Regions from separate parts of the Microbulbifer sp. THAF38 genome, predicted to be linked through region 1. Evidence: predicted binding sites of a transcription regulator. Region 1 holds the regulator's gene; each other region holds the start of a gene.
What was found. The regulator sigma-54, encoded in region 1, starts transcription at its own class of promoters, with help from an activator protein. The targets are predictions, from matches to a motif close to TGGCACANNNNTTGCNNT.
Positions count from the first base shown of each region.

Region 2: glnA (glutamate--ammonia ligase) is a predicted target of sigma-54. The motif match lies at 2,587-2,604, and genes of this name have one in related genera.
Region 3: FIU95_RS00535 (RtcB family protein) is a predicted target of sigma-54. The motif match lies at 1,094-1,111, and genes of this name have one in related genera.

Region 1 is NZ_CP045369.1:3,509,661-3,514,330, forward strand. Features, by position in the region: gene lptC (LPS export ABC transporter periplasmic protein LptC) at 1-401, shown strand, start outside; gene lptA (lipopolysaccharide transport periplasmic protein LptA) at 388-945, shown strand; gene lptB (LPS export ABC transporter ATP-binding protein) at 1,032-1,757, shown strand; gene FIU95_RS15180 (RNA polymerase factor sigma-54) at 1,951-3,408, shown strand; gene hpf (ribosome hibernation-promoting factor, HPF/YfiA family) at 3,590-3,880, shown strand; gene ptsN (PTS IIA-like nitrogen regulatory protein PtsN) at 3,881-4,345, shown strand; gene rapZ (RNase adapter RapZ) at 4,477-4,670, shown strand, end outside.
Region 2 is NZ_CP045369.1:4,415,702-4,420,371, reverse strand. Features, by position in the region: gene typA (translational GTPase TypA) at 1-651, opposite strand, end outside; gene thiI (tRNA uracil 4-sulfurtransferase ThiI) at 879-2,363, opposite strand; gene glnA (glutamate--ammonia ligase) at 2,683-4,089, shown strand; gene FIU95_RS19165 (DUF4124 domain-containing protein) at 4,308-4,670, shown strand, end outside.
Region 3 is NZ_CP045369.1:121,997-126,666, forward strand. Features, by position in the region: gene rtcR (RNA repair transcriptional activator RtcR) at 1-947, opposite strand, end outside; gene FIU95_RS00535 (RtcB family protein) at 1,195-2,424, shown strand; gene FIU95_RS00540 (slipin family protein) at 3,050-4,210, shown strand; partial or broken gene FIU95_RS21650 (RNA 3'-terminal phosphate cyclase) at 4,257-4,499, shown strand; gene FIU95_RS00555 (hypothetical protein) at 4,566-4,670, shown strand, end outside.

The DNA of each region.
Region 1 (4,670 bases):
AGGAGGGAAATCTCGCCTACCGGGTAGATGCGGATCAGATTACCTACTACCAGTTTAAACGTCGTGACCGGGCAGACCTGGCGGAACCCCGCATGCTCTTTTACCAGGATGACCAGCCGAAGTGGCGTACCGAGTCCCGCAAAGGGGTCGCTTACAATCGTGGTGAACGAGTAGTCTTGGATGGCGATGTCGTAATTGATGAACTACCCGCCCCTGGCGGTATCAAATTGGAAACATCGAGCATTACAATTCTGCCCGCGAAGGAATTCGCCGAGACAGACAAAGTTGTTACTATTAGCTCTGGCCCTAACCGCACAACGGGTAAGGGTATGCGCGCTTACCTGAATGAAGACCGGATGGAAATCCTATCCGACGTAAAGAGCATCTATGACACTGACTAAATACCGCCACTTGCTAAGAATCTCCGCTATTACCGCACTAGCGCTCATAGCTTCAACGGCTGTTGCACTGCCAGAAGATCGCCAACAGCGGATCAACATCAGTTCTGATGCAATGAATGCCGGCCTCAACAATAACTTGGTGGTATATAGCAACAATGTTGTTATCACTCAGGGTTCGCTGAAAATTCAGGCTGACCGCGTCGAGGTTTACTTCACTCCAGAAAAAGAGATCAGTCGCGTCATAGCCGTAGGCAAGCCCGCGCATTTCCAACAAAAGATTCTTCAGGGCGAAAATCCCGTCAAAGCTAGAGCCCAACGTATTGTTTACCAGGTGAGCTCTGAGGAACTGCAGCTCACAGGCAAGGCCCACGTTGACCGTGAGGGCAATACACTGGCCGCAGAAAAAATTGACTACGATCTCTCTACCGAACAAATGAGTGCCAAAGGGCAAACAGGTAAGGGGCGCGTAGAAATGACATGGAAGCCCGAGAAGAAAGAGAACCCGCAAGGCGCCAGTGATAACCAAGGGCAGCAAGCCCCCTAACTTTCACTCAGGCGCTAAGCAACAGATATTATTTGCACCGGCGGGCATCACTCTGCCCGCGGCATGGATAGATTTCGGTACACACTATGCCAACGCTCAAAGCGTTACACCTCGCGAAACAGTATAAAAAAAGAAAAGTTGTCCAGGATGTCACCGTCAGTGTTTCCAGCGGACAGGTTGTCGGGCTTCTAGGCCCTAATGGCGCCGGTAAAACCACCTGTTTTTATATGATTGCCGGGCTGGTTCAGGCCGATGCAGGCAGGGTGATGATCGACGATGAAGGTATTACCCGACTGTCTATGCACGGGCGCGCACGCAAAGGCATCGGCTATCTTCCCCAGGAAGCCTCCGTGTTTCGCCGCCTGAGCGTAAAAGACAATATTCTCGCCATCCTAGAAACCCGCAAAGACCTCTCGCGAGCCGAGCGACAGCAACAGGCTCAAGCCCTGCTTGAGGAATTTAACATTACCCATATTGAGCAGAGCTTGGGCATGGCACTCTCTGGGGGCGAGCGCCGCAGAGTAGAAATCGCCCGCGCCCTGGCCACCAATCCCAGTTTTGTCCTGTTAGACGAACCTTTTGCCGGCGTGGATCCCATATCGGTAAACGATATCAAAGAAATCATCCGCCACCTGCGGGATCGAGATATCGGAGTACTCATTACCGACCACAATGTGCGCGAGACCCTCGATATTTGCGAGACCGCCTACATTGTCAGCGAGGGCCACATAATCGCTGAAGGCACACCAGAAGATGTTCTTGCCAACCAGCAGGTTCGGGAAGTTTATTTAGGACATGAATTTACCATTTAAGATGAAGCGGCAATCCCTATCCTTAAATTTTTCAATTTGAGCTTAATTCCTCATACTTCAGCCACCTCGAGTCTAACATCTATCACTGGATCGGCACGTTTATTGCTTGTAATAAATTAGAGGGAGGGGTAGTCTGCGCCATCTTAGGACAAATTGATCTAAACACTGTCTTATCGGCCAGCGGCTCTCCACTATGAAGCAGTCACTCCAGCTCAAGCTCGGCACACAACTGACTATGACTCCCCAGTTGCAACAGGCGATCCGCCTTCTGCAACTGTCTACCCTTGACCTTCAGCAGGAGGTTCAGGCGGCGTTGGATAGCAATCCAATGCTGGAGGCGGATAGCGAGGAACAACCCTCAAAGGTGGAGAATGGCCAATCTCTGACTGAGCACGAATCAGAGCGGGTGCAGGACAATACTTCACAAGCGGCTGAGGAACGAGAGCTTGCTGAGGGGGACTGGGACCAGGCAATTCCCGACGAGCTTCCTGTCGACTCCCGATGGGATGATATCTACACCAGTCACAGCGGAAACCCAGAGCTGGATACCCTCAGCTACGAACGCAACTCCATCTCTGTCGACTTACAAGGCCACCTGCGCTGGCAACTGAACCTGACCCCTTTATCCGAGCAGGATAAGTGGATCGGTGAAAACCTGATTGACAGCATAAGCCCCAGCGGCCTCCTGGGCACCTCAATAGAGGATGTTGCCTCCTCATTAGCTGTAGATGAAGATGAAGTACTGGCAGTCTTAAAGGCCATCCAACAGTTCGAGCCTGCCGGCTGTGGGGCTCGGGAGCTAAAAGAATGCCTGCAATTGCAACTGCAACAGTTACCGCCAACCACCCCCTGGCTCGACCAAGCGCAAAGCATCATTGAAAAACACTTAGACTTGCTCGGTAAAAGAGATTTTCGCCAGCTGAGTCGGCGCACACGCCTTAACGAGGCCCAGCTCGGCGAGGCCATTCGCCTCATCCAGACACTAAACCCGAATCCGGGAGAGAGCTTTGGCGGGCAGGAGCCGGACTATGTAATCCCGGATATCATCGTTTCCCGCAAGGCCCTGCGCTGGCAAGTAGAATTGAATGGAGAGATCACTCCCAAGATTCGAATCAATAATCACTATGCCTCAATGGTTAAGCGTGCGGATAACTCCAGAGATAACAACTTTTTGCGGGACCATCTGCAAGAAGCTCGCTGGTTTATGAAGAGCCTGCAGAGTCGCCACGAAACCCTGCTGAAAGTCGCCAACTGTATTGTCGAAAAGCAGCAAGGCTTTTTTGAGGAGGGGCCAGAAGCCATGCGCCCCATGGTGCTGGCAGACGTTGCCGAGTCCATTGGCATGCACGAGTCCACCATCTCCCGGGTAACCACCCAAAAGTACATGCTCACACCCCGTGGTGTGTTTGAACTCAAGTATTTCTTTTCAAGTCACGTGAGCACAGACTCCGGCGAAGATGCCTCCTCAACCGCCATTCGCGCCCTGATCAAAAAGCTGATTGATTCGGAAACGCCACGCAAGCCGCTATCCGACAATAAAATTACCCAGGAACTAGACCAGCAGGGCATCAAAGTAGCCCGCCGCACAGTAGCCAAGTATCGCGAATCAATGGGTATCCCCTCCTCCAGTGAAAGGAAGCGCCTAGTTTAATTTGCCCATACCGGGCGCGACCAAAAAGGCGGAGCAAGTCATAACCTGGCGTCAGTTGCTACGTCTTCGCAACCGAACTCCAAACTTTGAGTGTATCCTTCCATTCTGGGCCACTTCCTAGTAGGGTTGCGACCCGAAAGGAGGCTCGCCGTATTGTGATGCACCTGGTAAGGAGAAATCCATGCAGATCAACATTAGTGGTCACCACGTCGACGTTAGCTCACCAATGCGCAACTACTGTGAGAACAAGCTGGAAAAGCTCTCAAGGCATTATGACAACATAACCAACGCGCAAGTTATTCTATCTGTAGATAAATTGATCCAGAAAGCTGAAGCCCGAGTACATATCAATGGTCACGACCTCTGTGCGGGTTCGGAAGACAAAGACATGTACGCAGCCATCGATGCGCTTACAGATAAGTTGGACCGCCAACTGAAAAAACACAAAGAGAAGTTGCAGAACCACCGCTGAATTATGACACTGGAAGCTTTACTTTCTCCCCGCCTAAGCCTTTGCCACCTGGCGGGGAGCAGCAAAAAGAAATTGCTGCTCAATATTGCCCAAGCCATCGCCGAACAATATCCACAGCATGACTCCGACACAACATTCAACCAATTGATCGCTCGGGAGCGCCTGGGTTCGACGGGTATTGGCGAGGGGGTAGCCATACCTCACTGCCGTCTTCCTGGCTGTGAGCAACCTATAGGCGTGCTTTGCACAATCGAACCCGCCATAGATTTCGACGCTATCGATAGGCAACCTGTCGACTTACTCTTTGTCCTACTCGTCCCTGAAGATTCAGAGCAACAACATCTGGATACACTGGCAGAAATCGCTGCGCTTTTTTCCAACAGCCAAGTCCGGGATAAGTTGAGAAAAGCCGAAAGTAGTGATGAGCTCTACGCCCTAGCCATAGATTCTGCCGCAGCAGCCTGATTCTGGTTTTGTACTTTTATTCTGGTAACAACTGAGATTCTACTGAATCACTCCTTAAATTACCGTTAGGAATAAAAACACCATTTCTCAAGCAATTAAATGGTATAAAGAGCTAAAAAGAGGGGGTCCCCATGCGCTTGGTCATTATCAGCGGCCGCTCCGGCTCCGGTAAAAGCTCCGCACTACAATTGCTCGAAGATGTGGGCTTTAACTGCATTGACAACCTACCGATCAGCCTGCTGCCCGAACTGATTAAGCGGGCCGAGCAACAAACCCCAAAGGGGGACACTCCCCTAGCTCTGGGAATAGACGCACGCAACCTCTG
Region 2 (4,670 bases), 910 kb from region 1:
ATAGCTGGAGTAATCCAGGGCGGAAATTTGCATCTGGAAAGCGCCTTTCGGGTCTACCTTGGGCGGCTCTACCTTGTCCACGATCATCTGGAACAGCGGGGTCATGTCGTCGGCCAGATCGGTGTCGTCGAGGCCGGCGATGCCGTTCAGGGCGGAGGCGTAGACAACAGGGAAGTCCAGCTGTTCATCGGTGGCGCCGAGGCTGTCGAACAGGTCGAAGACCTGGTCCATCACCCAGTCGGGGCGAGCGCCGGGGCGGTCGATCTTGTTGATCACCACGATGGGGTTGAGGCCCTGCTCAAACGCCTTTTGGGTAACGAAGCGGGTCTGCGGCATGGGGCCGTCCACCGCGTCTACCAGCAGCAATACGGAGTCGACCATGGACAGTACGCGCTCTACCTCGCCGCCGAAGTCGGCGTGCCCTGGGGTGTCGACGATATTGATGCGGTAGTCGTTCCAGCGAATGGCGGTGTTCTTGGCGAGGATGGTAATGCCGCGCTCTCTCTCCTGGTCATTGGAGTCCATGACCCGCTCGGCGCCTTCGTCTCGGCGGTCGAGTGTGCCGGACTGGGAGAGCAGCTTGTCCACCAGGGTGGTTTTGCCGTGGTCAACGTGGGCAATAATCGCAATATTGCGCAGATTCTCTATCACTGGGGGCCTCTGGGCGTTAAAACTTGGTAAATCGGGGCGGGGGCCTGCGGGGTTTCTACAGCAGCATTCCGGCCAAAGGCGGCGATTATAGGGGGGCCGCATGACAATTGGGAGTGATTTTGAGTAAAAAATCACCGGTCGTGTGCAGAATGGCGACCTGGTGAAGAACGTGAGAAGAAAGCGAGAAGGGCGCGGGCGACAGCTCCGCCCGCGCCGGGCAATGACGGCTACTTCTTGATGCCGTCGGGGCGGTGCGGGATCTGTGGGCGCAGCACGCCCACATTGCGGAAGCCTTCGTCCAGCAGGTGGGAAGCATGCAGGCGGCTCATCACGCCGCGCGCACAGTAGAGCAGGTACTCGCGCTCCTGATCCAGCTTGGCAAAGCTGTTATTGAGGCGGTAGAAGGGGATCGTCTCTACTTCGACGCCATCAAGCTCCAGCGGGTCCATCTCCTCTTCATCTGGATGGCGGATATCGATCACCACCGCGTTGCCGGCCTCCTCGCGGATTTCCACTTCCGGCGCCTCGCCGTCCACCTCTTCGATCACCTCGTCGATATTCTGAATCGAGCGGTTGCCAATGGCGCGGTCGAGGATGGTGAAGTCGAAGCGGTTCTCCTCGGATTCCACCTTCTCGATCTTGGCGCGGGTGGTGGGCTTCACCGAGATCACGCCGCAGTATTCGGGCATATTTGCGGCGAACTCCTCGGTGCCGATCTCCCGTGAGGTGCGGATGATATCGGTCTTATCGCTGGTGATCAGCGGGCGCAGTACCAGGGTATCGGTGACGCTATCGATCACGGACAGGTTTTTCAGGGTCTGGCTGGAAACCTGGGCGATGGCCTCACCGGTTACCACGGCATCCACTTCCAGCTCTTTCGCGATAACTTCTGCGGCGCGCAGCATCATACGCTTGAGAATTACACCCATATGGGAGTCGTCCACGCGCTCGAGGATTTCTGCCACTACTTCGTCGAAGGGCACTGTGACGAAGCGCACCCGGTGGGAGGCGCCGTATTTGTTCCACAGGTAGTAGGCCACTTCCTTAACGCCCAGCTCGTGCTGGCGCCCGCCCAGATTGAAGAACAGGAAGTGGGTGCGGATTCCGCGTTTCATGGTCAGGTAGCTGGCCACAGTGGAATCGAAACCACCGGAAACCAGCGACAGCACCGGGTCCTGGGTACCCAGGGGGAAGCCGCCGAGGCCTGCGTGCTGCTCCTCGACCACGTTGAGTTTGTCGTGGCGGATCTCCAGCTTCACCGTGATATCCGGGTTTTTCAGTTTCACCCCGGCCGCTTCGGTATTTTTATTGAGGCCGCCGCCCACGTACTGCTCCACATCGAGAGATTTGAAGTCGTGGTCGCCGGTGCGCTTTACCCGCACACAGAAGGTCTTGTCCTTGAGGGCGGGGCCCCACACCGACAGGGTCTTCTCGTACATATCGTGCAGGTCGCCCAGGGGGAACTGGCGCACGCGGGAGAAGTTGGCGATGCCGGGGGTGTGAGATAGCACCTCTTCAATGCGGCTGCCAAGGTGGGCCACGGCGTCCGGGGCGATCACATCGATCTTTTCCCAGTCTTTGCGCACCTGGATTCGGTCGTCCAGCTGGCGCAGCAGGCGCTGTAGGTTGTCCTTGAGCTGGCGCGACATACGCTTGCGCACGGGGTTGCTCTTGATGGTGATCTCGGGAAAAAACTTGACGACAAAGTGCATGGGAATCCGTGGGGTACCGCATGTTGATAGAAGGTGCGGCATTATAAACTAGCCGGAGGCAAGTTGGTTGTGCACTATTTCTGCGCGAGCAGGAGAGTAAATGTGCCAAATTGGTGCATTTAGCTGTGGCTGCACGGGCACAATACATCTATCCTGCCCCAGTCGGCCCAGTGCTGGGGCCCGCACCGGCACCAGTCGCGGCTGTGACGCCACTGCCCTAATTTGGCACACTCTTTGCTTTATTTCACGCCAGGTAAAGAGCGAATGCCGGCAGCAAAGGCATAGCGACCAAATACTTTTTAAGACCTGGAGGACAGCAATGTCAGCGAAAACGCTCGGTTTGATTAATGAGAGTGAGGCTAAGTGGATAGACCTGCGCTTCACCGACACCAAGGGTAAAGAACAGCACGTATCTGTGCCCGTGTCGGAGATTGACGACGAGTTCTTCGAAGAGGGCAAGATGTTCGATGGCTCCTCTATCGCTGGCTGGAAAGGCATCAACGAGTCCGACATGATCCTGATGCCGGATGACGAGACCGCTTTTCTCGACCCCTTCACCGACGAAAGCACCGTTATTATTCGCTGTAACATCGTCGACCCGATCACCGGTCAGGGCTATGAGCGCGACCCGCGTTCCATCGCACTGCGCGCAGAAGAGTACCTGAAGTCCACTGGCCTGGGCGATACCGCACTGTTCGGTCCCGAGCCCGAGTTCTTCGTATTCGACGACATCACCTGGGGTGCCGAAATGGGTGGCGCCTTCTACAAGATCAACTCCGAAGAGGCAGCCTGGTCTTCCGGCCACAGCTTTGCCGAGGGCAATATCGGTCACCGCCCCGGGGTGAAAGGCGGTTACTTCCCAGTGCCTCCGGTTGACTCCCTACACGACGTGCGTGCCGCCATGTGTTCCGCTATGGAGCAGATGGGTCTGCGCGTTGAAGTGCATCACCACGAAGTGGGCACTGCCGGCCAGTGTGAGATCGGCGTTGCCGCCAACACCCTGACCAAGAAAGCGGACGAAGTACAGATCCTCAAGTACGCCGTGCACAATGTGGCGCACGCTTACGGCAAGACCGCGACCTTTATGCCCAAGCCGCTGGTTGGCGATAACGGTTCCGGTATGCACGTACACCAGTCCTTCACCAAGGACGGTGTCAACCAGTTTGCCGGCGACGCCTACGCGGGCCTGTCCGAGACCGCCCTTTACTACATCGGCGGTATCGTGAAGCACGCGCGCGCCCTGAATGCGATCTGTAACGCATCCACTAACTCCTACAAGCGCCTGGTGCCAGGCTTCGAAGCCCCGGTTATCCTGGCCTACTCCGCGCGCAACCGCTCCGCTTCCATCCGTATCCCGTATGTGACTTCGCCGAAGGGCAAGCGTATCGAGACCCGTTTCCCGGATCCGACCGCAAACCCATACCTGGCGTTCGCAGCGCTGCTGATGGCGGGCCTCGACGGTATCAATAACAAGATCCACCCCGGCGACGCTGCCGACAAGGACCTGTACGACCTGCCGCCGGAAGAGCTGGCCGAGTACCCGACTGTTGCCGCTAGCCTGGAAGGTGCCCTGGACGCACTGGATCAGGATCGCGCCTTCCTTACTGAAGGTGGTGTTTTCACCGACGACGCTATCGATGCCTACATCGACCTGAAGCGCGCCGAGGTTGAGCGCCTGAACATGACCACTCACCCGGTCGAGTTCGATATGTACTACTCCGTGTAATGGCGAGCGGCATCACGCCGATGCCGTCGAGCCGTTCTCGAAAAGCCCGCCCCTCTCTGGTGCGGGCTTTTTTATTGGGGGTACACTGTCGGTTGAGGGGGTTACTTTCGCCGTCTGTGGCCGATATAGCGTTCGTGGATTAGAAAGCCTGCCCCTCTGCAGATTGGAGCCCGTTTGTAGGCAAGCACAAGGAGTACCGCTTCGCGGCTGATTGAGCTATGGGATATTTAAAACTGTTGCAGGCACTTTTTCTTGCCGTTCCCCTGCTGGCCCTCGCCGGCACCGATGGCGGAACCACCTCTAGTACCATTTACAAGGTTGTCGGCCCGGATGGTCAGGTGACGTTCAGCGATACGCCGCCCCCCAATGGGCAGGCGCAAAGGGTAGAGTTGGCCCCAATTAATGTGCAGCCAATCGCTTTGCCGCGCACCCTGCCGACCCGCAAGTTGTCGCCAAAAGATGAAGGTGACAAGGCCAAGGACGGTTACTCTGGCCCGTTTTCTATTCAGATAGTGAGCCCCTTAAATGACGCCACCATCCCACCTGGACAGCGTTTTATTCCGCTGCAGGTGGATGTGCAG
Region 3 (4,670 bases), 1.3 Mb from region 1:
TCTTTGTCTGAGCCGAAGGGCATAAAGCGCTTGTGCTCTATGGCTCGCAGCAGCATCGCTTGCTCGTCCAGTCCCAATTCACCGATTTCGTCCAGAAATAGCAGGCCCTTATCTGCCTCCATTAAAAGCCCAGGGCGGTGAGTGGTGGCGCCGGTAAAGGCACCTTTACGGTGGCCGAATAGGGCGGACATGGCATTCTCGCCGCGTAGGGTGGCGCAGTTTACCGCGACCAGGCCCCCTTCCAATTTTCCACGTTGCTTACGTAACTCATAGACACGCTGGGCCAGCTGCGATTTACCTGCTCCCGTCGGTCCTGTAATCAGAATGGGCGCGTCGGAGCGGATAGAGACCTGCTCCAACTGCTCGATCATCTGATTAAAGGCGAGATTATTCGTCTCAATGCCGCCTTTCAGGTAGGTGGTGCCCTCCTGGTGTTCTCGCTGGAAGCGTGAGGCAATCTGGTCGTACTTGGATAGATCCAAATCGATAATCTGGTACTGACCCGGCAGGTTACTGTTTTTGTGTGCAGGAGAAGTTTGCAGCAGGCGCCCAGGGAAATAACCGGCCTCTGTGAGCAGGTATAGGCAGATCTGGGCCACGTGGGTGCCAGTCGTGATATGTACCAGGTACTGCTCCCGGTCTGGCTTAAAAGCGTAATCGCGAGCGAAATCCAGCAGGTTGCTGTACACGCTCTCGAAATCCCAGGGGTCATTGAAGTTGATCCGGTGATGGACCACCTCTGTTTCAGGGGAAACACGTGCAATGTCCTCGGTGACCTGGTCTGCCAGGTTCTTCGAATGGTTGTCGAAAAGGAGTTCCAGCCGATCGATTAGCAGGTCATCGTGCTGGCACATGGAGATATTGGGCCGCCACTTATCCCAACGCTTGTCGCCTTTGCCGCGCCGATCCTTGGTGGTACCGAGAATACTGATAGCTACTGTTTTCATGCTATCTAAAATAATAAATAGCTATCAAAAAAGATAGATATTTATTGTTTTCAACTTAGTTAAGGTTTCCTTAGAAATCTACTTATGAAATTATTTTTCTTTTAAAAACAATGGCTTACATTATTTTCAGAAGTTTTTCCAAAAGTTGGCACCCAATTCGCTATATCAATGGCAAGAGAAACCCATGAAGTGATAACGCGGTTTCACGAGATTTCAGCGGTTTCATGAGATTTAAAAGGAGCGAGAGATGAAACCATTGCCGTATGAAGTGATGCAGGCAGGTGGGGTACCGATTAAGTCCTGGACCTTAGGTGTGCCCTTTGAAGAGGAAGCCAGGGCTCAGCTTAAAAATATTTCGCAGTTGCCTTTCATCCACAAGTGGGTGGCGGCAATGCCCGATGTACACCTGGGCAAAGGCGCCACCATTGGCAGTGTGGTACCCACCCTGGGCGCGGTAATCCCCGCAGCCGTGGGTGTGGATATTGGCTGCGGCATGATGGCGGTGCGCACTAGCCTCACGGCGGCACAGCTGCCAGATAACCTGGCGGGTGTACGCAGTGCCATTGAGCGCGCCGTACCCCACGGCCGCACTGGTCGGCACCGGGGCAGGGGTCGGGATAAGGGTGCCTGGGAGAATCCGCCAGATGATGCACTAGCCGGTTGGACGCCTTTGGCAGCACCGTTTGAGTTGCTGAAGGAGAAGCACCCAGTATTGAAAAATACCAATAATATCAATCACTTGGGGACTCTTGGCACCGGTAACCATTTTATTGAGATGTGCCTCGATGAGCACGGCAGTGTGTGGCTGATGTTGCATAGCGGTTCTCGTGGTGTGGGTAACCGTATTGGCACTTACTTTATTGAGAAGGCCAAGCGGGATATGGAGCGTTGGCATATGCATTTGCCGGATAGCGACTTGGCCTATTTCCCCGAGGGCACAGAGCATTTCGATGACTATGTGCAGGCGGTGGAATGGGCGCAGGAATTTGCTCGTATCAATCGGGAAGTCATGATGGCGCGTACTATCGGCGCGGTGAAGCAGGCACTGGGCATGGATTTTGAGGCGCGTATGGAGGCGGTTAACTGCCACCACAATTACATTTCCCGCGAGCACCACTACGGCAGGGATGTACTGGTAACCCGCAAGGGCGCTGTAAGGGCGCGTGTTGATGAAATGGGCATTATTCCCGGAAGTATGGGGGCCAAGTCTTTTATTGTGCGGGGGTTAGGAAACGAAGAAAGCTTCTGCAGTTGTAGCCATGGTGCCGGGCGGGTGATGTCCCGTACCAAGGCGAAAAAACTGGTATCCCTGGAAGAGCATCGCGCGGCTACTGTCGACGTGGAATGCCGTAAAGACGAAGGTGTGATCGACGAAACCCCATCGGCCTACAAACCTATTGAGAAGGTTATGGCAGCACAACAAGACCTGGTGGAAATCGTTTACACCCTCAAGCAGGTAGTCTGCGTCAAAGGATAGTCAGCGCTTGCCACGGATAAGGCCTTTAGTAGTGAGGAATGTCGGAAGTTATGCCCAAAGGGCAGGCTCTCCGCAAACAAGTTTGAATGTTTTGTTCCAGTCAGCGGAGCCGGTTCTGTATGCCGGCCTGGCACCACCGTCGTTGGCGGTAGGTGTACCCACTGGGGCAATCTTCAAACGCTAACTTTGTCGCTCAATTGGTAGAGCAACCGTTGAACCGGTTTGTTACAGGTTCAATTCCTGTCAAAGTCACGTCGCCTGGAAAGCGACTTTAAGGGAAGGCGAGAGCCTGGGGTTCGAGTCCCCACAAAGAAGCCCTCTTTGTTGAAATCTATTCGGGGCCCACTGTGTCTATGGCTTGGACTGTTGGATTTTGCATCAATGGTCAAACACAAAGGCACACCGGTGACAGTGTCGCCTTGCGTGGGTTTGCGTTGTGCGAGTGGATTACAGGATTTGCATTGATTCTATTTTAGCCAGGGATTTTGGTTGCGTTACCCGGGATGGGTGAATGAAGAATTTTGCAAAACCGCTGTAATTTGCTCCCACTGTGTACAAGCGTTGGGCCACCCTGTGATCGAGTGGGCCCCACCCAAAGGAATAAAAAAGATAAGAGATCGGAGAAATGAAGTCTCTCTTTAAAATATGGAAGATTGTCAATGTGGCTGATAACGAGCGAGCACTGCTGTTTCGCCGCAGTCGATTTGAAAGGGTGCTGCCACCAGGGCGCCACCGTATCTGGCTGCTTTCTGGTGATGTACGGGTGGAAACCTATGATATTACCGATGTGGTTTTTGATGCGATCAAGGCAAAGTTTCTACTGAATACTTATGGCGATTTGTTAGGTGAATATTTACAGTCCTACGAGCTGTCTGATCAACAAGTTGGACTTTTCTATCGGGATGGTCACCTGGTGGATATCCTTCCCCCTGGTAGTTACCGTGCCGTATGGAAAGGGGGGGAAGCGGTTCGTGTAGGTATTGTGGATATTTCCAGGGAATACACGATCGATGACAATGTACTGGGGCTCCTCGGTCGTGGTGCTTGCGCAAGCCAAATACGCATCGCTGCTCAAGCGGTAAGCTATAACGAAATTCCCGATGAGCATGTGGGCCTTTTAATTGTCAATGGAAAATTGGAGAAAGCGCTGCAGCCGGGTCGCTATGGATTTTGGAAATACAATCGCTCTATCGCAGTGAAATTGATGGATATGCGCCTGCAAACTATAGAAGTAAGTGGCCAGGAAATTCTAACCAAGGATAGAGTTAGCCTGCGCATTAACCTGAGTGGCAGTTTCAAGATTACAGATCCACAACGGGTGGCATTAAAACTCAGTGATTATAAACACCATATTTATCGTGAATTACAATTAAGTTTGCGCGAAGCGGTGGGTACCCAGACTCTGGATAGTTTATTGGCAGATAAAGATCGGCTGAATATTGTTATTGCAACGGGCATCCATAAAAAACTAGCGCATTACGGTATCGAGATTGTCAGTGTCGGAGTGAAAAATATTATCTTGCCTGGCGATATGAAGATGATTCTCAATCAGGTAGTGGAGGCACAGAAGGAGTCTGAAGCGAATTCAATAAAGCGCCATGAAGAGACTCAGGCTATGCGCTCCCTGCATAGCACTGCCAAGATGATGGATAATGATCCTACATTGCTGCGTCTAAAAGAATTGGAATCTTTAGAAAAGGTCAGTGCACGTATCGATAAAATATCGGTGTATGGTGGCCTGGATGGCGTGCTTAATGATCTGGTGAAACTGCGCTCAACTGCTTGATGAAAAAAATAACAGAATTATTTAATGGTAATGAAGGAGTCGATTAGTGATTGAAATAGACGGCGCCCAGGGGGAGGGCGGCGGACAGATATTACGGACCTCCCTCACTTTGTCCTTGTGCCAGGGAATACCGACTCGTATTAAAAACATCTGCGCAGGCCGAAAAAAATCTGGGTTTTTACGCTAGCATTTAACTTGTTTGCGAGCAGCAAAAACGATTAGCAATGCCGAAGTCACAGGCGAGAAGCTGGGTGCTGCAGAAGTGATGTTCATTCCGGGAAAGGTGTAATCTGGTGAATATCATTTACCGATTGGCTCAACCGGCGGCACCAGTTTGGTATTGCAAGCAGTTCTTTTGCCACTGTTAACTCGAATGGGTGCGGGAGTGGAATTGGGGCTACAGTATTCTGTCTTTCATCTTGCTGGTGGTGGTTCTTGGCGCGCACGTATCCAGCCTCTT